Regions from separate parts of the Paenibacillus sp. FSL P2-0136 genome, predicted to be linked through region 4. Evidence: riboswitches for the same ligand, from Rfam matches in the RefSeq annotation. Region 4 holds a riboswitch; each other region holds the start of a gene.
What was found. Region 4 has a riboswitch for thiamine pyrophosphate ahead of NYE26_RS08545 (thiamine phosphate synthase). Riboswitches for the same ligand answer to the same signal wherever they lie in the genome.

Region 1 (5,767 bases), 1.9 Mb from region 4:
AACAGCTCTTCCTTACGATGATATGGAATGATACAGGTCTTGCTTGTCTCAAATACTTCATAACCGGCATTCCGGATGGCAGCAGCCAGCGGATCAGAGCAGGGGCGGAGCTTCAGCTCCCCTTGATCCTCTATCGGGTCGATGTCAGCACAATCAACACAGTTCATGGCAATCCCCTCCGCCTCATGATGTCGATAACCTGAGGTCATTATAGCATGATTCCTTAGGCACAATCCGAAAAGCAGCAGCAGAAAGGGCCCCCTATGAACCATGGAGGTTCCTAAGAGGCCCGGATTGCCGGACTATATAGTACTTAGGCTTAGGCGGAACTTATCCGTTACCGGCCACTGCCATCCTTTTACCGGAGACAACCGCTTAAGGCTGCCATACCCCGTGCTCACCGTTCTTGCCCATATATTCAATCCGCGAAGGGGACAGCTCAAGAATGACATAATCGGGATCATCCGGTCCCTTGAACCATTTCTCCAGGGACTCATTCCATACCTTAGAGCGCAAGCTATCATCCTTCGTCACAGCAACTGTAGCTTCAATCTCCAGTACATCCTTGCCGCCGCCCTGTTCATAGCCAAGCAAGAGACTAGCATTCGGATTATCCTGAAGCTCTTCTACCTTATGAGTCTTGCGGTTAGTTGCCAGATAGATGGACAGTCCGTCATGAAAAATCGCCATGTAACGCACCTTAGGCTTGTTACCGGCCTCAATCGTGCCGAAGGAACCGAACCTGTTGTCGTCCAGCACCTGTATGATTGTTTTCTCCAGCTCTTTGTTATCCATTGACGTCACAGCTCCCTTCAAATTCATGTGAATATAAGTTTATATATTCACGTCCACGGTTTGGATTTATGATTAACCTGTGCCTAATATAGTGTACCCTTCCCGTTCATTCTGAATCCCGCCATCTGTTCATAAATTGATTCATAAGGAGTCTTATTCTTGAAAAAACTAATCTGGATCGGCTGTCTCTCCTATTTCGTAATCGGCCTCGCCCATGTCGTCCTGGGCTCCATTCTTCCGGTGCTGCTCCAGCATTATGACCGCAGCTACAGTGCAGGGGGCGAGCTGATCTTCAGCCAGTTCGCGGGCTTCCTGGCCGGCGTACTGGTCTCGCCGCTGCTGAACCGGCGGTTCGGCAAGCGCGGCGGTATTCTGATTGCCACAGGCCTGCTGTTCAGCGCCGAGATTGCCTACGCCTTCCTCCCGCCCTGGGGCTGGATGTACGTAATTGCCGTAGCCGCAGGGTTCGGCTTCGGGATGATCGAAGCCGTCATCGGCACGATTATTATAGCCGCAGTCACCGAAGGAACGGCAGTTGCCATGAGCCGGCTGGAAGTGCTGTTCGGTGTCGGGGCGCTGCTCATGCCTCTGGCGGCCAGTCCGCTGATTGCCGCCGGGCAGTGGAGGCTGGCCTTCCTGATCGTTGCCGCCTTCTCCCTCCTCTCGCTGCTCTTCTGGGCGAAGAGCAGATTCGGCCCGCTGGACAGCGCGCTGAATGAGCGGCCTGCCCGCCCTGACCGCGCTGCGGCAGCGGGAACTACGAGACGGTTGTCCTTGCCCTACAAGGGCAAGCAATGGGTGGTGCTTGGCTTGTTCATTCTGTTCTTCTTTCTCTATGTAGGCACTGAGATGAGCCTGGTGAATTTCATGCCGGCGATCTTCATCGCGAAGCTGGGCATGAGCGAGGCCGCGGCTGCGCTCACGGTGACCTTCTTCTGGCTTGCCATGTCGGCAGGCAGACTGTTCGCCGGTGTCATCGCCGAGAAGATCTCCTACCGCATCTATGTGCTCGTCAGCTGCTTTGCCGCTTTGCTGCTGCTTATTATTTTCCCGTTCGCCGGTCACCGGCTTGCCGCCTTTGCCATCATCCTGCTGCTTGGCCTGTTCATGTCCGGCATCTTCTCCATCGCGCTGGTCTTCTCCAGCAAGCTGCTGCCCGGCGCGGAAGAATCCACGCCCAGCATTATGATCGCCTCCGGCGGAATCGGCGGCGCGGTGCTGCCGCTGCTGACCGGCTGGTCCATGGATCATCTGCAGATCGCCCAGACCTCGGGACTTTTGGCCGCTTTTGCCGCGCTGTTATTCGTGCTGAGCGTGACCGCCTGGAGAATCGGGTAATTGTATACAACAAGGTCCATATTCTGTGAATAAGGATGGAACCCACACATGGCTGAACTGCATTCCGAGCCCACTCTGCATACCGCCTTGCTGCAATTCATTTTCCCCTTCTCCATCAAGGCCGAGGTCGATGAAGAGCTGATTGAGAGTTTACAGCAGGATGGATTTACGCGTTTTTTTCTTGAGAACAAGGAACTGGAGCATGCCTATTACGGAGAGAACCACTGTGTATCCCATGAGAAAATGGAGCGCAGCTATCTTCCTTTTGCCGCCCATGTCTTGTTTCCGCATGAGAAGGACAGGGATTCCTTCCGCCGCTTTTCCCGGGTGAGTGATCTGCTGTGCGGGCTGCAAATGCCCTTTCAGACGGTTCCCTTCCGCGTGCTGTCGACCGATGTGTTCCTCTGCCCGTTCGAGCTGGGCTTCCTGACGGTAAGAGTGGCTATTGAGGAGGAGAATCTCCCCTTCAGCATGGTACTCGAATTCGCCGACCGGTTCCGCAACCTGGAGGATGTAAGCGTTCAGGATGAGCATACCTTCATCCATTGTCATAAGAAGTCTTTTGCCCGGGTGGAGGACTTCGTGTTCAGGCATCTGGCAGCCGGGCTGGAGCCGTATCTCGATCCTGCGGAGACGAATGGCAATTATTTCGAGACCCTGCCCTTCTTCGTCGATGAACGAATGCTGGTGCAGGCCTTCTACGGCGTTAATCTCCCTGAGGACGAGGAAGAGATCAGTGTCGAAATGCTCTACCGTGCCTCTCAGGTGGATGGTCTGACCATCGACGGCAGCCCCTACATGAGTGCAAGTGATCCGGATTATATCAAGCAGTACACCCGTGAGCATTGCTATAGCCGCTGGGGGCCGGACACCTACTATATGACCAATGAGCAGACCTTCTGCTGCGTGAGCCGGGCGAAGCCGGAGATTGCCGCAGGCCTGATCAGCCAGATGTACGGCGAATATTATTACGGAATGCTGCTGAGTATTTTTCATAAAATCGTGCTGCTGAAGCTCGCCAACCTCCACTCCCGGCTGCGCATCAACCACGATAACGACGAGATCGAGAATCTGATCTTCCTGATCAACAAATTCTCGGCCAAATTCTACTTCCTGGAGCTGATTTCACAGTCGCAGGGGCGGGAGATTTTTTTTCAGCTGCGTAAGGTGTATGGTAATGATGCCCTGTTCGATGAGGTGAAAATGACCCTGAATGACCTGTTCCAGTATCAGGACAAATTCCAGGCCAAGCGGCGGGATACGCTCCTGATGGTGCTCACCGTATTTACGGTCATCAGCGGGATATACGGGATGAATCAGGTCATCGAGGATCTGAAGGGCCAGATCGACTGGAGCAAAATGCTGGAGTACTCCGCGTTCGAGTATCTGGCTCTGTTCCTAACCTTCTCGGGGATCACCGTCAGTGTCGGCTTAACGCTGAGAGAGATCTGGAACGGCATCCGCAGCCGCCGCAAGAAGCGGCATTATACGAGGGATTAAGACACAGAGGGTGGACAATGTCGAAGCTGCCGTCTATAATACACCGTAAGAACATAGCAATACCCGTGAACTTTATAGAACCAGGGGTGCTGGAATTGGCCGGCTGAGATTGTATCCCACAAGATACTGACCCTTATACCTGATCTGGATAATGCCAGCGTAGGAATCTTCATTCGGCACAGTGCCTTAAGCGGTACTGAAGCTGAATTCCCCTCACGCAAGTAACTGGCGTCCCGATCTTCGGGACGCTTTTTTGATTCTAAGGATGTACAGGAATAGGGTTTCTGTAAACTCTGAAGACCAGGGGTTGCTGGAAGGAGAGAAAAAGAGAAATGGGAGTCAAAAAAACAGTAATGCTGCTGCTCAGTTCCATGCTGCTGCTCACCGTAGCGGGATGTGGCGGCGGGAACAACAGCGGCAATGCGGGGGCCAGCGCACCTGCTGCCGGGAACAGCACGGCCGCACCTGATGCAACCGCAGCCGCACCCACAGATGCACCTAAGGCGCTGACTCCGGTCAAGATTGCCCTGGACTGGACGCCGAACACGAACCATACCGGCCTGTATGCAGCCAAGGAGCTGGGCTATTACGCTGAGGAAGGTCTTGACGTACAGATTGTACAGCCAGGCGCTGCCGGGTCGGATACAATGGTCACTTCCGGCGAAGCCCAGTTCGGCATCAGCGCCCAGGAGGCGCTGACGCTGGCCCGCCTGCAGGATGTTCCGCTGGTGTCGATTGCTGCAATCATTCAGCATAATACCTCGGGCTTTGCGGCTCCGAAGGACCGCAATATTAAGACGCCGAAGGATTTTGAAGGCAAAACCTACGGAGGCTGGGGCTCCCCTGCGGAGCAGGCTGCCATGAAAGCCATTATGGACCCCGAAGGCGGGGATGTCTCCAAGGTGAAGCTGGTGAATATCGGCGAAGCGGACTTTTTCACAGCCGTGAAGCGGGATATTGACTTCGCCTGGATCTTCTATGCCTGGACCGGGGTGGAAGCCGAGCTGCGCGGGGAGCCGCTGGATATGCTCTATCTTAAGGATTATGCGCCGCAGCTGGATTACTACACACCGGTGCTGACCACCAGCGAGAAGGAGATCGCCGAGCACCCTGAAGTGGTGAAGGCCTTCCTTAAGGCTACGTCCAAGGGGTATCAGTACGCTATCGATAACCCGGAAGAAGCCGCGACGGTACTGTCGGATGCTGTACCTGATCTGGACCCCAAGCTGGTGCTGGCCAGTCAGAAATGGCTTAGCCCGAAATACAAGGACGACGCCCCGCGCTGGGGTGAGCAGAAGCTTGAGATCTGGAAGAATTACGCCGACTGGATGTACGGCCTGAAGCTGCTGGATAAGCCGCTGGATGCGGAGAGTACGTTTACGAATGAATTTTTGCCGGAATCATAATGAACCCGCATGGCGGGAATCTTATACTTAACTTGAAAGGAATGATTGATCATGGCTAACACACTGCTCAGCATTCAGGTAATTCCCAAGACACCGAACAACGAGGATTCCATCCCTTACGTGGACAAGGCTATAGAGGTCATTCAAAAGTCAGGCGTGAAGCATCAGGTGAATCCGCTGGAGACCACGATGGAAGGCGAGCTGTCCGAGCTGCTGGATATTGTGCGTGATATGCATGAGGCGCTGATCGCTTCCGGCAGTCCTAGTGTCATCTCACAAATCAAGATCGCCCATAATCCGGGCGGCATCAGCATGGAGAAGCTGACGGAGAAATACCGGCCGTGAGAAGCACCTGGAAGCTAGTGTGGCCGCCCTTTGTGGCGGTCCTCTTTTTTGTCGGGATATGGCAGCTATCGGTCATGCTGTTCGACATCCCCGCTTACCAGCTGCCCAGCCCCGCGGATATCGCTCGTGAGACGAAGAATAACGCCTCCGGGATCTGGGAGCACACCGCCGCCACGCTGCGGCTGACCCTGATCGGCTTCCCGGTCGGCACAGGCATCGGCCTACTCACCGCCTTGCTGCTGCATCTGCTGCCCTGGGTCAAGCGAGCGCTCTATCCGCTGCTGATTCTCAGCCAGAATGTGCCCTCCATTGCGCTTGCCCCGCTGCTGATTATCTGGTTCGGCTTCGGCCTGCTGCCCAAAATCATCCTGATCACCCTCGTC
Region 2 (5,767 bases), 960 kb from region 4:
GAAATCAACAAAAAAAAGCGACCCTCCGGCAAAAGGAGAATCGCTGCTTTATGGATGTTACAAGCTCTGCTTCTGTGTGGGCATAGCTATACGTGCATGATTTCCGGTGCCGCCTTTTCCTTGGAACGCTCAGCTCCGGAATGGCGGCCCCGGCGCAGCAGCAGTCCAAGGACCGCACCGCCAAGCGCGACAAACATCATAATGTGGAACGTGTCCGCGAAGCCTTGCGACAATACCGTCTGCTTAGCCAGCAGAAGCGCATCCTGCGAAGCGCCTGCGGTACTCTTTCCGGCAGCGGCAGCGGCCTCCTGCATCTCGGTACCGCGCGCCGTTGTTCTTGCCGTCAGAATCGTAACCAGGGTCGAGACGGCCAGCGAGGTAATCACCTGCTGCATCGAATTCGTCAGCGAGGTTACCCGGTTCACCAGATGACTTGGTGCCTTGTTGAGCAGATGCGTGTTCATCGGCATCATCATCAGTCCCATTCCAGCCCCGCACATGATCAGCGGAAGGATCAGATCGCGGCTCTGCGTGGTAAGATCCACATGAGAATACTGGAATAACGCGCCGGAGACCAGACTCAGACCGCAGACCACGAGCCAGCGCACACCGATCCGGTCGAACAGGATCCCGGCAATCGGCATCATCAGCCCGGAAGCGATGGCTTGCGGCAGCAGCGTCAGACCGGTATCAAATGCGCCGAAGCCCCGGGCCTGCTGCAGAAATTGCGGAAGCAGGAATAGTGCGCCGTATAAGCCGAACTGGGCAATCCACTGCACGATGATTCCTGTCGTAAAATCAACGGATTTCAGAATCCGCAACTCCAGCAGCGGTGTCTTGGAGCGCAGTTCAGCGATGACAAAAGCGGTCAGCGCCACAGCGCCCAGCAGCAGCCCGATCAGCGTTTTCTCAGAGGTCCAGCTCTGCGCGCCCTGGCTAACCCCGTAGGTTAACGAAGCAAAAGCCAGCGGTCCAAGAACCATACCGAGCTTATCCATGCCGGGCACGCTGTTCTTTGCCGCATTCGGCAGCTTGCGCAGTCCGATCAGCACAGCAATGATGCCAATCGGAATATTAATGAGGAAGATCCAGCGCCAGGAATGGTATTCAACCAGCCAGCCCGACAATACCGGACCAATAGCGGGTGCGAACAGGACGGGAATGCCCATAATCCCCATGACAACGCCAACCTTACTTTTGGGGGCCAGTCTGTACACATAGGCCATCCCGACAGGGAGCACACAGCCGCCGCCTAGTCCCTGAATGACCCGGAAAACAATCAGCCATTCGGCGCTGCTTGGTGTAGCGCACAGAATCGAGCCTATCGTAAACACAATTACCGCCGTCAGGAAGACCGTCTTGGCCCCGAACCGGTCAGACAGCCAGCCTGACAGCGGAATAACTGAAGCCTGAGCCAGCATATATCCGGTAACTACCCACTGCAGCGTATGCAGGTCCGTCTTGAAATCCACCACCAGCCTGGACAAGGCTACATTCATCGCCGTACTGTCCAGCACAACCATAAATACTCCGGCAATAATGGCCAGCAGCGGAACCAGAATGCTGGACAGCCGGAAATCGGCTTCCTGCTTCAAGGTCTGATCCATGTCTCTTCTCCTCCTGAGCTGTCCGCGTTCTACATTGACCTGCGGGCAGATTGTTCTATATAATGAGTGAACGGACAACTGTCCGTAAGTGCAATTCATAGTCTACGGACAATTGTCCGTTGTGTCAATTCTTTTATTTATTTTTCTGTAAATCGCTGATTTATTTCTGAAAGGGGTTCTCATGAAAAAGCCAGACACCGATGCTGCACAGCTCCCGCGCTCAGCTCCGCAAGCCAAAGAATCCGCTCCGTCCGAGTCCGCCGATCCTTATGTACAGCGGATTCTTGAAGCTGCACGCCAGTTGTTCACCGAGAGCGGACTTGAGGCAGTCAGCATGTACAGCATTGCCAAGCGGGCAGGCATAGGACAAGGCTCCCTGTACCGCCGCTTCACGGACAAGGGTGAGATCTGTTCTGCACTGCTGAAGGGCAGCGCAGATCAATTCCTGTCCGGGCTGGAGCAGCAGGTGGCTGCCAGTGCCGGTGAAGCTCCGGCTCTCGCTCAGCTGCAGAGCAGCATTGAGCAGATTGCCGATTTCATTGAGCAGTATGCCGAGCTGCTGAATATGATCAAAGCCGAGTTCACAGGTAAGAAGCAGCTGACCCAGTTTGAGCATCCTTTTTTTCAGCGGCTGGGGGTGATGATGACAGAGCTGCTGCAGCGTGCTGCGGAGGGCGATGAGATTATTGACATTGATCCTGTCTTTGCGGCCACGGCCTTAATCTCTGTTCTCAGCCCTGATCTGTACCTGTATGAGCAGAAGCGGCACCACTCCTCCAAGCTGGACATCTCCCGGGGCATCGTCACCTTGTTCGTGACCGGTCTGGCGAAGCGCTGACCGCCTGCTCTTTACAAGAGGGGAATTTGTGGTATATTAAGTAGCAATTACGAATTCAATAACACCTGTTAATTCACTAGGGGAGTCGGCCGACTGAGACGGAGCTTAAGCTCCGGACCCTTTGAACCTGATCTGGATCATACCAGCGGAGGGAAGTGGAGCAGAATGTATCAGTGGTTCCCGTCACAGGGCCGCAGCCGACTGTACCTTCCGCCCCATTCATTGCCTCCGGGAATGAATGGGGCTTTTTTGTGCTCCGCGCAGGTTCTATTTCAATCCGGGGAGGCTTGTACATAGTCTTATGATCAACATTAGCAATCTATCCTATGCTTTCGGGACCGGTTCGTCCCGGACACCCGTCTTCTCAGAGCTATCCATGAATGTGCAGCGCGGCGAATTCATTTCTGTCGTAGGCGGAAGCGGATGCGGCAAAAGCACCTTGTTCAAAATCATCGCCGGCCTGCTGGAGCCGGACAACGGCAGGATTACGCTGAACGGAGCCGAGTCCGCTACAGCAGCGAAGAGGCTGGGCAGTGTGGCCTACATGCCGCAGCAGGATCTTCTCCTGCCTTGGCGGACCGTGCTGGACAACTGTCTGCTGCCCTGGGAACTCAAGCGCAGCCGTCCCAAAGCGGCCGCCGTGGCCGAGATTCTTACCCTGCTGCAACGCTTCGGCCTAGAGGGAACCGAAGGGGCTTATCCCCAGGAGCTGTCCGGCGGGATGCGCCAGCGCGTGGCGGTCCTCCGCACCGTGGCGGCGGGGAATGACCTGCTGCTGCTCGATGAGCCGTTCGGGGCGCTCGATGCCATTACCAAGCGCTCACTGCAGCGCTGGCTGCTCGAGTTATGGGCGGAGCTGGACAAGACGGTGCTGTTCATCACCCATGATCTGGAGGAGGCTCTGCTGCTCAGTGACAGAATCTATCTAATGACGGGCAGCGGCGGCGGGATGCAGGAATTCCCAGCCGGTCTCCCCCGTCCGCGCCATCACAGTCTGAACTATCAACCGCAGTTCGCCGCCCTGCGCCAGGAATTGGAGCTGAAGCTATATGAGAACCGCCGCTCCTAGAAGCTTGCTCCAGCATTACGGTCCGGCTTCCCTGCTCGCCCTGCTGACGCTTGCAGTCTGGGAGACTGTAGCCCGGCTGGGCCTGGTTCCTCCCTTCATTCTTCCGGCTCCGTCTGCGGTCTGCAAGGCCTTGCTGGAGGAACGCCGCCTGTTATTCGGGGTGCATCTGCCGGCTACACTGCTTGAGGTACTCACGGGCTTCGCACTGTCTGTGGTCTGCGGCTGCCTGCTGGGAATCGCCATGCACCTGTTCAGTCCGCTGGCCAAGGCGCTGTACCCGCTGCTGATCATCAGCCAGACGGTTCCGCTGATCGCGCTCTCTCCCCTGTTCATCATGTGGTTCGGCTACACCCTATGGAGTAAGGTCGCCGTTGTCTTCCTGACCGCTTTCTTCCCGGTGGTCATCGGCACCTATGACGGCTTGTCCAAGAACACGGACGCCTACCGGGAGCTGCTGCTGACATATGGCGCGAACCGCTGGCAGATTCTCGGGAAGGTGGGCGTTCCGCTGGCCCTGCCCTCTTTTTTCTCCGGACTGAAGCTGTCGGCTGTGTACTGTGTGATCGGTGCAACCATCGGGGAATGGCTTGGAGGCAGCCAGGGGCTGGGCTATTTCAGCCGCAGAATGGCAGGGAATCTCCAGAGTGCCAAGATGTTCGCCGCTGTTGTCTTGTTATCCGTGCTCGGTATCCTGCTGTTTCTGGCTGTCGCCGCACTGGAGAAGATTATTCTGAAGAAAAGAGGACGTTATTCATGACTACTATCCGCTATTTCCGTTATCTGCACCATGCGATTTCAAGGCCAACCGTTCTACTGTCTGCTCTGCTGCTCTGTATGCTGCCCGTCCTGGCAGGCTGCACCAATACGAACAGTCCGGCGTCCTCCGGCTCTTCGGCGGGGACTACAGCCACTTCTGAAGCTGGGACTGGAGCCGAAGGCGCAGTCCATAAGCTGACGATTATGCTCGACTGGTATCCCAATGCTGTCCACTCTTTTTTGTATGCGGCAGAAGCTGAAGGCTATTTCGCCGAGGAAGGTCTGGAGGTTGATATTCAGATGCCGGCCGATACCAATGATGCGCTGAAGCTTGTTGCTGCGGGAAAGGTGGACCTGGCACTCAGTTACCAGCCGCAGGTATTGATGGCACGGGGGGAGCAGATTCCGATCAAGTCGATTGCTGCGCTGGTGCGCCACCCGCTGAATCATCTCATGGTAGCTGCAGACAGCGGCATTACCCGCCCGGGAGAGCTGTCCGGCAAGCAAGCCGGATATTCCTCCGTCCCGTTGTATGAAGCCATGCTGAACACGATGGTCAAAAGCGACGGCGGGGACCCTTCCTCCCTCAAGCTGGTGGATGTCGGCTATGAGCTGATCCCTGCTCTCTCCACCGGACGGGTGGATGGCATTATGGGCGGGTTCATCAACCATGAGCAGCTGATTCTGGAGCAGGAAGGCCATCCGGTCCGCTCTTTCAATCCTGTGGATTACGGGGTCCCGGATTATTATGAGCTGGTGCTGGTCGCCAGTGAACAGGGACTGCAGGATTCACAGGGCTTTTATCACAAATTCGTGGATGCCATCAGAAAAGGCCAGCAGTATGTAGCCGATCACCCGGATGAAGCGCTGAAGCTGCTGCTTACCCATCAGGAGGATACCGCACCGCTGGATGAAGCCATTGAGCAGCGCAGTCTGGAGATCCTGCTGCCGCTGATGGATGCCGGTTCCCAGCCCTTCGGCTATCAGGACAGCGCATCATGGGAGAAGGTGAACCAGTGGCTGAGCGAGAACGGTCTGCTGGCTGCCGAAGTGGATGTTAAGAATGCTTTTATTAATTTTTAATTACATCTTTCAGGAGGAATTCATATGTCTTATCTGTCCAAAGTACGCCAGGCGAACCCGCTGGTGCATAATATCACGAATATCGTAGTTGCTAACTTCACAGCTAATGGGCTTCTGGCCCTGGGAGCTTCGCCGTTCATGGCCGATGCCATTGAAGAAGTAGCGGATGTCGCCGCCATGTCCGGCGCGGTTGTGCTGAACATCGGTACACTGAATGAAGCTGCCATTGCTTCCATGATCGAAGCCGGAAAGGCTGCGAACCGCCACCATGTACCGCTCGTGCTTGATCCCGTTGGAGCCGGTGCTACCGCCTACCGCACGGATGTTACAGCTAAGCTGCTCAGTGAGCTACAGCTTACTGCGCTGCGCGGCAATGTGGCCGAGGTTGCCAATGTGGCCGGGGAGAGCTGGGCT
Region 3 (5,767 bases), 2.3 Mb from region 4:
TCTATATGGGCCGGTTCGCCAAGGCGAAGGAATGTCTGAATGAGGTGCTGAAGCAAGACCCCGGCAATCTGCACGCTCTGTGCAATATGGCCATCTTCCTGCAGTATGCAGGAGATAAGGAACAGCTTGAAACGCTGCTCGGTATGCTTGAAGCAACGGTGCCGTTCCATCAGGAGCATGTATTCAAAATGGCTACAACCATGGGTATCCTGGGCCGGCACGCTGCCGCTTACAGCCATTTCCGCCGTCTGCTGAAGGACGAGGAGGTCGCCGGAGACGCCGGGCTGTATCATTACTGTGCTGCGGCGGCAAGCAATAGCGGAAAACATGATGAGGCGCTGCGCTGCTGGAGACAGGCAGCCAAGCTGGACCCTGCTTCCGCTGTCCCGGCGTTCTTCCTGTCCCAGCTCCAGCAGGCCCGGGCAGAAGGGCACCCTATGCCTGCTGTCAGCTATAACTATCAGCTGCCCTTCCAGGAGCAGCTGAAGCAGTGGAAGGGCAATACGGGCAGATTCACTGAAGAAGTGCGGAATAATCCGCTGCTGCGCGCCTCGTTCTTCTGGGCGCTGCGCTACGGCGATTCCGCTACGAAGCTTCAGGTGACCGAGGCTCTCCGCTGGATTGAGGACGAGGAGATGTCCGAGGTACTGCGCGGAGTTCTGGAGCAGGAGCCGCTGCAGGAGGACCGCCTGCAGGAGGCGGCATTGTTCAGCCTTCAGCGGTTGATCGGGGAGAACCTGAATGAAGCCGGTGGCTCGCCCGGCGAAGAGCAGGAGCCTGCGGCTGCTCCCGGACCCAAGGGGATGCTGCCCGGAACCGGCGGCTTATCGCCGTCCACTACCCGTATTTGAAGCAATTGCTGTTGTAAGAACACCTACTTGTAAGGAGGCCAATGTAATGTACAAAACGATTGTAATCGGAACAGGCCCGGCCGGGCTGACTGCCGCGATTTATCTGGCGCGTGCGAACCTGAGCCCGCTGGTCATTGAAGGCTTGCAGCCGGGGGGACAACTGACAACGACGACAGAAGTGGAGAACTTTCCAGGCTTCCCTGAAGGGATTCTGGGTCCGGACCTGATGGACAATATGCGCAAGCAGGCGGAACGCTTCGGCGCTGAATTCAAGAATGGCTGGGTGGAGTCGGTGGACTTCTCACAGCGTCCGTTCAAGGTAACAGTGGACGGAATGGGTGTACTGGAAGCGGAGTCGGTTATTATTTCAACCGGGGCCTCTGCAAGATATCTGGGCATTCCGGGCGAGCAGGAGAATGTGGGACGCGGGGTCAGCACCTGTGCGACCTGTGACGGCTTCTTTTTCCGTAATAAAAAGATTGTCGTCGTCGGCGGCGGAGACTCCGCCATGGAGGAAGCCAGCTTCCTGACCCGCTTTGCATCCAGCGTAACGCTGGTTCACCGCCGTCCCGAGCTGCGGGCCTCGAAGATCATGCAGGACCGGGCGCGTGACAACAGCAAGGTAACCTGGGCCTTGAACCGCACACCGGTTGAAGTAACGGTAGGAGAGACCGGAGTGAAGGGCCTTACGGTGCTTAACAATGAGACAGGTCTGACAGAATTGGTGGAGGCAGACGGCGTGTTCGTAGCGATTGGACACACACCGAACACAGCCTTCTTGGGCGGGCAGATCAATACGGATGAGAATGGCTATATTGTGGTCAACCCGGGTACCACCGAGACCAACATCCCGGGTGTATTCGCCTGTGGCGATGTACAGGATACCCGTTACCGTCAAGCGATATCGGCAGCGGGAACCGGTTGTATGGCCGCTATGGATGCCGAGAAGTTCCTGGAAGGCACGATGGTGCACGACTGGAGCGAATCGCTGGACAAATAACGGGTTTACAAGAATTACCCATACAGGTAAAATGTATTTAATTAGATAAGATACCCACTAGGGGAGCCTGAATAGGCTGAGACGGGAAAATTGAATTTCCGGACCCTTGAACCTGATCTGGATCATACCAGCGTAGGAAAGTGGAGTCGGACCTTTTTTGAATACAGTCTTTATTTGGCTGTTCCTTTAATAAAGCCGCTCCAGGTGGAGCGGCTTTTTGACTTGCAGGAATCAATAGATTCTTCAGCTCAATCTGCTGCGTGACCTCTTATCTGATGAGTGTACAGAGCGAAGAGGAGGAGATTGAAATGACAGGAATGGGTAAAAACGAAGAGGTGGATCTTTCGGGATTCCCCGCAAGCCGTAAAGTGTATGTGGAGGGCTCACGCCCGGATATCCGGGTGCCAATGCGGGAGATCAGCCTTAGCAGAACCGAAGGCGTTGCCGGGGAAGAGGAAAATGCTCCGCTGCGTGTCTATGACACAAGCGGTATGTACACGGATGCCGCGGAGGAGACGGATATTCGGAGGGGGCTGCCGCCGCACCGTTCAAGCTGGATCGCGGAGCGTGGCGATTCGGAGGAGTACACCGGAAGAGCCGTCCGGCCGGAGGATAACGGAATTCGCAGAGAGGGGGCTGCCGCAGAAGCTTATCCAGGACTGCGCAGGAATCCGAGGCGGGCCTATGCAGGCGGCAATGTGACCCAGCTGCATTATGCAAGGCAAGGGATCATCACACCGGAAATGGAGTATATTGCGATCCGGGAGAATATCCGGCCGGAGTTCGTAAGGGATGAGGTGGCTGCGGGCCGTGCTATTATTCCGGCCAATATCAATCACCCGGAGAGTGAGCCGATGATTATCGGCCGTAACTTCCTGGTGAAGATCAATGCCAACATCGGAAATTCGGCGGTCACTTCTTCTATTGAAGAGGAGGTGGAGAAGATGCGGTGGGCGACCCGTTGGGGGGCTGATACCATCATGGATCTCTCCACCGGCTCTAAGATCCATACCACCCGGGAGTGGATTATCCGCAATTCTCCTGTGCCGGTCGGGACAGTGCCCATATACCAGGCGCTGGAGAAGGTGAGCGGTATAGCCGAGGACTTAACCTGGGAGCTCTATCGCGACACGCTGATTGAGCAGGCGGAGCAGGGGGTGGATTACTTCACCATTCATGCCGGGGTGCTGCGGCGCTATATTCCGCTCACTGCCCGGAGAATGACCGGCATCGTATCCCGGGGCGGATCGATTATGGCTGCCTGGTGCCTGGCTCATCAGCAGGAGAACTTTCTGTACACACACTTCGAAGACATATGTGAGATTATGAAGACGTATGATGTGGCCTTCTCGCTGGGGGATGGCCTGCGTCCCGGCTCTATCGCCGATGCCAATGACGAAGCACAGTTCGCCGAGTTGGAGACGCTGGGAGAGCTGACGGCGCTTGCCTGGAAGCACGATGTTCAGGTTATGGTAGAAGGTCCGGGCCATGTGCCAATGCACAAGATCAAGGAGAATATGGACAAGCAGCTTGAGATTTGCCACGAAGCCCCTTTCTACACCCTCGGTCCGCTAACTACGGATATTGCACCCGGCTATGATCACATCACGTCGGCCATCGGGGCAGCGATAATCGGGGGGCTTGGAACGGCAATGCTGTGTTACGTTACACCTAAGGAGCATTTAGGCCTGCCTGACAAGAATGATGTGCGCGAAGGAGTCATTACCTACAAAATTGCTGCACATGCCGCAGACCTCGCCAAGGGACATCCGGGTGCGCAGGACCGGGACAACGCGCTGTCCAAGGCGCGGTTCGAGTTCCGCTGGCGCGACCAGTTTCATCTCTCCCTGGACCCGGAAAGGGCGCAGGCGTATCATGATGAGACCCTGCCTGCGGAGGGGGCAAAGCAGGCGCATTTCTGCTCGATGTGCGGCCCTAAATTCTGCAGCATGCGGATTTCGCATGATATCCGGAATTCCCATAGATGGAGCCAATCACTGTAACTTAGCTGCATGACCTAATCTATATGTAGGTACGTTGTTCATGGCCGAGAGGCCGTGATTACAGCGGAAACGTATTATTCTGAGGCTATCCCCCCAAGCCTGAATGGCTGGCGGGGATAGTCTTTTTGTAGTTAGTGATTACAATCACAATTCACCCCTGTACCCTATGCTAAGCTGGTGTTGAGAAGAATTCTCATTAGTGAGGTGTGCAAAAGGATGAGCAAAGCGTTGAAGCTGGATGAATCGGTCTTTGAGCTGGTAACCAGGCACCCGGAAATTGTTGAGATCATGGTGGAACTGGGTTTTCGTGATATTGCGAAGCCTGGAATGCTGCAGACTGCAGGACGATTCATGACCCTGTCCAAAGGAATGAAATTAAAGAAAATAGAGCTGGAAACCGTTCGGCTGGCCTTTCAGCAGCATGGTTTCGAGATTATAGAATAGAAGGAGAGATTGTAATGAGCGAACTGATTAATAACCGCGAGGTCGATATTCCGGAACAGACACGCCGCCAGGCTATGCTGAGAGAGATCATCAAGGAGCTGCATGCGGGCAAAAGCGTGGAGGAGGTTAAGGCGCGTTTTGAAGAAGCGGTAGGCGATGTTACGGTGGAGGAAATCTCCGCCATGGAGCACTCTCTGATGACCGAGGAAGGCATTCCGGTAGAGGAAGTACAGCGCCTCTGCTCCGTGCATACGGCAATCTTCAAGGGCTCGATTGAACAGATTCACCGTTCTTCTAAGCCTGAGGAGCAGCCCGGTCATCCCGTGCATACGTTCAAGCTGGAGAACCGGGAGATCGAACGTCTGGTCAACTTCCGCCTGGAGCTGCATGCGGATAAGTTCAAGAAGAACGCCAGCGATGAGATTATCTATAAGCTGCTGGAGGACCTGAGTCTGCTGCTGGATCTCGACAAGCACTACAGCCGCAAGGAGAATCTGCTTTTCCCTTACCTGGAGAAGTACGGCATATACGGTCCTACGAAGGTAATGTGGGGAGTGGATGACGGAATCCGCAATATGATCAAGGAAGCCAAGAAGGCGCTTAGCGCCTATAACGGAGACAGCGGGCAGATTACAGCCGCACTGGAGGAGATCATTAAGGAAGTCAATGAGATGATCTTCAAGGAAGAGAATATTCTGCTCCCGATGGCGCTGGATAAGCTGACTGAGGATGAGTGGGTCAAAATCGCCCGCGAAAGCGATGAAATCGGCTTCTGCCTGACTGCGCCCGACCAGGAATGGATACCGGAACGTGCAGCGGAGCCTGAGGGTGCTGATGTTCCGGCGGAAGAAGGGGAAGGCCTGTCCCCGCAGGGCTTCATCCGGTTCGAGACCGGGCTGCTGTCGCTACACCAGCTCGAGACGCTGATGAATCATCTGCCGGTGGATCTGACCTTTATCGACGAGAACGATGTCGTCCGCTACTTCTCACATGGCAAGGAACGGATCTTCGCCCGGACGAAGGCCGTTATCGGCCGCACCGTACAGAACTGCCATCCGCCGCAAAGTGTGCATGTTGTTGAGAAGCTGCTGGCTGATTTCAAAGCCGGAGTAAAGGATGCCGAAGATTTCTGGATTAACATCAAGGATAAATTCATCTATATCCGTTATTTCGCCGTGCGGGATGCAGAAGGCCGTTATATGGGGACGCTGGAATTCACCCAGAATATCGCACCGATCCGTGCTCTTGAGGGCCAGAAGCGGATTTTGTCCGAATAGCATTAAGGTATCTGGCACCCTACAATAGAAGAGAATGAACGGACTTTCTTGCCTACCTGGTGAGAAAGTCTTTTTGTTAACAAATAAGAACTGAAGTCCATTGCCCCGGGTGTATCGCCTTTCCTTGACCGCAGGGGAGGGTTCTATTATAGTGGGTACGTAGGATTAACTATTTTAGCATAGAAAAAGGTG
Region 4 (5,767 bases):
AGGCCGCAGGCTCGCGTGTAGACAGCGAGATGCCGGAGCGCGGCAGAAATAGGCGGTAGGCCAGAATAATCTGCACCAGCGCACGGTCGGTTACATCGCTTGCGGGATTGAATTCGCCTAAGTAAGGCCGGAACCGGGGAGTCGACAGCCCGATTTCGCATTCCGGGTACTTGTCCTGCAAATATCTCGCATGCAGCGCAGTGGCCAGCGCCTCCTGGCGCCATTCGTACATGCCAAGCAGGGCTCCGATATTCACCGAACGGAACCCGGCTTGACAGCCCCGTTCGGGAGCGTCCAGACGGTTGCGGTAGACGCGTTTGGGTCCTTTTACATGCAGCGCACGATAAGTTTCCTGATGGTAGACCTCCTGATAGAGCGTCAGACCGTCCACGCCAGCTTCTCTGAGCTCAGCATATTCTGCTGTCGAGAGCGGATTCACTTCAATGCTGACGGAGGCAAAATAGCGGCGCAGCACATTCACGCAGTCCCTCACATAACCGGCCGGACTGTCCCTGCGGGATTCTCCGGTCAGAATCAGAATGTGGCGCAGGCCTGTGGCTGCGATGGTCTCCGCTTCCCGGGCGACCTGCTCCAGCGTCAGTTTTTTGCGCGGAAAATCATAAATAGAACTGAAGCTGCAATACGTGCAGTGATTCACGCAATAATCAGCCAGGTACATCGGTGTAAACAGTTGCATCACATGGCCGAAATGCGTACGCGTTAAGCGGTGCGCCTTCTGCGCCATCTCCTCCAGATAAGGCTCCGCTGCCGGTGACAACAGTGCCATCAGCCCCTCTTCATCCACCCGCTCTGCACGAAGCGCACGCTTCACATCCTCTGCCGTATACCGGCTCCATAGCGTCCCGTAAGGAAGCTGCTCCAGCCGGGTCATCGTCTCATAAAAGCTCATAACCGTTCTCTCCTTCCTATTCCATCTGTCAGGCCAAGAACCCGGTCAACGGTGAAGAGGCTGCCGCCGTCTCTTCCACAGGCCCCAGTCCGGCGAGATAAGCCTTGCGCCCTGCGGCTACCGCGTCACGGAAGGCTTCTGCCATCAGCAGCGGATCCGAGGCGGTGGCAATCGCTGTATTAAGCAGCACCGCTGCGGCCCCCATCTCCATCGCCTCAGCCGCCTCGGACGGTCTGCCGATTCCGGCATCCACGATCACCGGCAGATTCGTCTCGGAGATCAGAATCCGGATCAGTTCCTTGGTCTGCAGTCCGCGGTTGGACCCGATCGGCGCTCCCAGCGGCATCACGGCCGCAGCCCCCGCTGCTTTCAACCGCAGGGCGGCGGACAGGTCAGGACTCATATACGGAAGCACCACGAAGCCCTCTGCTGCAAGGATCTCGGTCGCCCGGATGGTCTCGGTATTATCCGGCAGCAAATATTTCTGGTCGTTGATGACCTCAATCTTCACCCAGTTCCCCAGCCCCGCCGATCTCGCCAGCCGGGCAATCCGTACTGCTTCCTCTGCGGTGCGCGCACCGGAGGTATTAGGCAGTAAGGTCATATGGGAAGGAATATGGCTGACAATATTGTCACTGCTCTCCGGGTCCACCCGGCGCAGAGCAACGGTAATGACCTGTGAGCCTGATCGCGTAATCACCTCGGGAATGAGGGTGTTGCGGCTGTATTTTCCGGTACCAATGAACAGTCTGCTGGTTAGAGTCACTCCGCCAATCATCAATGGATCTTGCATGTTAACGCCTCCTGGGATAAGTCTTCGTGTTCAGCCTCCGCCTACAAAATGAACCAGCTCCACCCGGTCCCCCTCACTGAGCAGTGTCTCTCCGTAAACCTCTCTGCCAGCAAGCTCACCATTCAGTTCGACAATCACCAGCTTACCGGCCCACTCGGGCCGGGAGAGCAGATCCTCCAGTGTCCGGCAGCTCTCTTCGATTCTTTGCCTCTTTCCGTTAACGGTCACATTCATGCCTGTTCACCTCCTGCTGTGCCCTGTGTTTGAGCCATATCCAGCGCTTCAGCCAGCTCCGCTGCCCTGTCCCTGTGGACCGCTTCCCTGTACGCCATGGCCGCTGCCACCGGGTCCGGGGCTCCGCAGATCCCCGACATGACAGCAATGCCAGCCGCCCCTTGGGCCAGCACCGCTCCGGCATTACCCGGGGTAATCCCTCCAAGCGCAATCAGCGGGATGCGGCTCCAGCGGACAGCCTCGGCCAGTTGCGCAAGTCCCCGTGCCTGCTGCCCCGACTTGCAAGCTGTCGGGAAAACATGCCCGTAGAGGCAGAAGTCTGCTCCTTGCCTTCCAGCCTCCGCAGCCTCTTCCTGCGAGTGTACCGATCTGCCGATCCGCAGGCCCGGTGCAAGCCCGCGTGCTGCGGCTGGCGGAAGGCTATGCCAGGCCAACTGTACACCGCCTGCCCCAGCGGCCAAGGCAACATCGATCCGGTCATTTATGACCAGCTTCGAAGGCGGAACCCCGGCCTGAAGCATCTGCTGCGCCGCCGCCAGCAGTTCGCGGGCGGACATGGCTTTTTCCCGGAGATGGATATAATCCACCATGGGATGTACCGCCGCAGCCAGCTCCGCAAGCTTCTCAGGGTGGAGCCGTCCGTCTGAGATGACATGAATTTCGTGCAACACGTCCACCTTCCTCTCCTCAGCACTACGCTGATCCCTACCTCCAAACACAAAAAAGACCGCCCCCATAAGGAAGCAGTCTGGAATAGAAACAGGAATACCGGTATTAGCCGTATACCCCCGCTGCAATATTCGTTCTCCACTTCCCTACGCTGGTATAACCCAGATCAGGTTCAAAGGGTCCGAGCAGATACGCCCGTCTCAGCCTTGCGGCTCCCCTAGTGATCGTTCTATGCTATTGTTTGGCCTTGCTTTTTGTATATTAGCATATAATTCCTGTTAGAGCTATTCTTTCGTAGATTTTACTTCAATTACAAAAGCCACGGATGAACTCCCTTCTGAAAATTTACCATCCTCGGATGTCCAGAATGCTGATATGCCGTAGTAATAAACGCCTTGTTCTTTTGGAGCATTAAAAGAGCCGTTCTTCAATGGAATTTGCACTTCTTTATCATCGACAAATTGCTGAACGGTTAACCCGCCGGGTGCCGGTTTATAAGTAAAAGCAACATTGATCCCCCCCTCAGGGGCTATAGCAGTGGGAGTAACCCCCTGTACCATGGATTGTCCTCCTGCATAATCCGCACATCCTAATTTTCCCCAGCAATAGCTGCCTTGGGTAACCGGAATTTGGGTTTTCCCGGAAGTAACAAGGGGTAGCGGCGGCGATTCCTGTGTAATTCTAACCCCAATGCTTTTTGCATTTCCTTCCAATCTTGTATTTGCCACAAGTCTTCCTGCAAAAGGAGTCAAATAAATGAACACTACCAGAAAAACTAAAATCCCCGCTGCAGATAGAATGAATCCTTTTTTTCTAAGCATCCCAATCCCCTATTCATATCAAATTATCTAAATAGACGGAATTATATTGTAATAGTTACAAGCGCTGAAAAAAAGCCTACCGGCAAGCGGTTAGGCTTTTTAAAAATAGAATTTATATGTTGCACACGATTTCTGAAGATGCCGATTAAAGAATCTGCATCCAGATCTTATTCTGCACCCATTATCCGTTGACAACCTCACCGCCGTTCACATGCATCACCTGTCCGCTCACATAGGAGGAATCGTCCGAGGCCAGGTATACATACGCCGGTGCCAGCTCTTCAGGCTGCCCCGGGCGCTTCATCGGCTGGGTGCCGCCGAACTCACTGACCTTCTTCGCGTCAAAGGTTGACGGAATCAGCGGGGTCCAGATCGGTCCGGGCGCTACTGCGTTCACGCGGATGCCCTTATCGGCCAGATTCATTGACAGCGAACGAGTGAAGCTGAGAATGGCTCCTTTGGTGGACGAATAGTCCAGCAGCTGCGGGCTGCCGCGATACGCCGTGATGGAGGTCGTGTTAATGATCGTAGCGCCTTTTTTAAGATGAGGCATAGCTGCCTTCGTCAGGTAGAACATGGAGAAAATATTCGTCCGGAACGTACGCTCCAGCTGCTCCGCTGTAATGTCCTCAATATGGTCCTGCGGATGCTGCTCCGCCGCATTGTTAATCAGGATGTCAAGCTTGCCGAGTCCTTCAACGGTTTGACGTATCAAGCTCTGACAGAAGCATTCGTCCCCGATATCTCCGGCGATCAGAATACACGTTCTGCCCTCCTGCTCAACCTGGCGCTTGGTCTCTTCCGCATCCTCATGCTCGTTCAAGTAGGAGATCACCACATCCGCGCCCTCCTTGGCAAAATGAACGGCAACCGCACGCCCGATCCCGCTGTCGCCTCCGGTAATGAGCGCAGCCTTGCCCAGCAGCTTGCCTGCTGCCTTGTACGCCGGTGTCTCAAACTCCGGGAGCGGGTTCATCTCACTCTCAATTCCCGGGCGCTGATCCTGTACCTGCGGGGGCAGAGTTTTGACAGGTTGTTTGTTAGTGTCTGGCATAATCCATTCTCCTTTCGCTGTCCACAGTATTGTTGATTAATCATGTTAGCATGGCTTAAGGTCTGGTGTTTATGCATCAGGCAGTGTGCCTGCTTGACTGTACGTTATGTTACTTACCACACTTGGCAGCCGCCCAAACAGCCAATCTTCATTCAACGGTGCCTATATCGGAACGGTAGTACGGTAAGGAACGAACGTTTCCAAAAAGAATATTATCTATATCCGCTAAGGGGAATGTCCTATACTTTGTGAGGAACCACGGCAAGATCGTATCGAAATCATACTAGCAGGAGGGTATCGCACAATGAATGCAAGAATCACCTTATCTCCGGTCACCCCGGACGATATCGATTTCATCACAGATCTGGAAATGAGCGCTTCACTCTGGCCCTTCGAGGATATGATTCCAACCGACAAGGAGGCAGTCCGGAAGACTGTGGCGGAACGAATCCAGAGCGACTGGCATAGACAATTCCTGATCAGGCTAGCCACTCCCGAAGCAACCCCTGTAGGGGAACTGAGTATACATTGGTATGTAAAAGAGCGCGAGAGCTGGGAGTTGGGCTACAGCCTGTTCCCTGAATACCGGGGGCAAGGCTACGGCACCGAGGCGGCGCAGCTGGCCTTGAAGCTTGCTTTTGAAGAATGGAAGGCCCATAGAGTCGTGGCTATGTGCAATGAATACAATACCGCATCCATCAAGGTGCTGGATAGGCTAGGCATGGTCCGCGAGGGCGTATTCCGGGAAGAAATACACTGGAATGACCAGTGGGTGAACCAATACTTTTACGCGATACTGGACCGGGAGTACCTGGGGCGAAACGGGATATAGAGATAGACCGGGGAACGATGCTGTATTCTGTTTTTAGGCACGTTGCTCATTTTCATGCTGGAGCTGTGCCTTGAAAGACATGTTTGTTTTCGCATAAATCGGGTCGATATCTCTTCATAGCAGTACATCGCCCCTCATGACAAGACCTCACTCCTTGGGATAGCGGCCTTATTTCCAGAACTCTATTCATCTTCCTTCACAATTGCATCCTGAACCTTACCCGCACCCGTAACCTTCGTTGACGTATTTAGAATCGCCTGCGTCACCGTTGTCCCTTCATCCAGCTCTATCTTAACCCCTGTTGCAGTGGCAGCGGTCTTAAGCGTGCGTATGGAGCCTTTTTGCAGGTGGAGGACGGGTCCTTTGGCTTCAATGTTCACATCTCCGAAATTGCCGTTAAGCGTCACTACGATCCCGGCTGCAAGGCCGGATGGCAGATCAATATCTGTGAACC

Region 1: it holds a riboswitch for thiamine pyrophosphate, as region 4 does, so the genes downstream of both, NYE26_RS00525 (ABC transporter substrate-binding protein) here and NYE26_RS08545 (thiamine phosphate synthase) in region 4, are expected to answer to the same signal.
Region 2: it holds a riboswitch for thiamine pyrophosphate, as region 4 does, so the genes downstream of both, NYE26_RS12525 (ABC transporter ATP-binding protein) here and NYE26_RS08545 (thiamine phosphate synthase) in region 4, are expected to answer to the same signal.
Region 3: it holds a riboswitch for thiamine pyrophosphate, as region 4 does, so the genes downstream of both, thiC (phosphomethylpyrimidine synthase ThiC) here and NYE26_RS08545 (thiamine phosphate synthase) in region 4, are expected to answer to the same signal.

Annotation. Positions count from the first base shown of each region.
Region 1 is NZ_CP150244.1:121,532-127,298, reverse strand. It holds gene NYE26_RS00545 (EAL domain-containing protein) at 1-167, opposite strand, end outside; gene NYE26_RS00540 (pyridoxamine 5'-phosphate oxidase family protein) at 376-795, opposite strand; gene NYE26_RS00535 (MFS transporter) at 955-2,133, shown strand; gene NYE26_RS00530 (hypothetical protein) at 2,182-3,633, shown strand; TPP riboswitch at 3,706-3,816, shown strand; gene NYE26_RS00525 (ABC transporter substrate-binding protein) at 3,966-5,039, shown strand; gene NYE26_RS00520 (MTH1187 family thiamine-binding protein) at 5,091-5,384, shown strand; gene NYE26_RS00515 (ABC transporter permease) at 5,381-5,767, shown strand, end outside.
Region 2 is NZ_CP150244.1:3,013,857-3,019,623, reverse strand. It holds gene NYE26_RS12535 (DHA2 family efflux MFS transporter permease subunit) at 87-1,607, opposite strand; gene NYE26_RS12530 (TetR/AcrR family transcriptional regulator) at 1,789-2,445, shown strand; TPP riboswitch at 2,514-2,616, shown strand; gene NYE26_RS12525 (ABC transporter ATP-binding protein) at 2,747-3,514, shown strand; gene NYE26_RS12520 (ABC transporter permease) at 3,495-4,271, shown strand; gene NYE26_RS12515 (ABC transporter substrate-binding protein) at 4,268-5,353, shown strand; gene thiM (hydroxyethylthiazole kinase) at 5,372-5,767, shown strand, end outside.
Region 3 is NZ_CP150244.1:7,451,280-7,457,046, forward strand. It holds gene NYE26_RS32070 (tetratricopeptide repeat protein) at 1-851, shown strand, start outside; gene trxB (thioredoxin-disulfide reductase) at 898-1,851, shown strand; TPP riboswitch at 1,901-2,007, shown strand; gene thiC (phosphomethylpyrimidine synthase ThiC) at 2,160-3,854, shown strand; gene NYE26_RS32085 (DUF1858 domain-containing protein) at 4,071-4,298, shown strand; gene NYE26_RS32090 (DUF438 domain-containing protein) at 4,313-5,575, shown strand.
Region 4 is NZ_CP150244.1:2,055,443-2,061,209, reverse strand. It holds gene thiH (2-iminoacetate synthase ThiH) at 1-910, opposite strand, end outside; gene NYE26_RS08555 (thiazole synthase) at 939-1,703, opposite strand; gene thiS (sulfur carrier protein ThiS) at 1,734-1,937, opposite strand; gene NYE26_RS08545 (thiamine phosphate synthase) at 1,934-2,614, opposite strand; TPP riboswitch at 2,733-2,835, opposite strand; gene NYE26_RS08540 (hypothetical protein) at 2,891-3,427, opposite strand; gene NYE26_RS08535 (SDR family oxidoreductase) at 3,609-4,481, opposite strand; gene NYE26_RS08530 (GNAT family protein) at 4,786-5,313, shown strand; gene NYE26_RS08525 (S-layer homology domain-containing protein) at 5,496-5,767, opposite strand, start outside.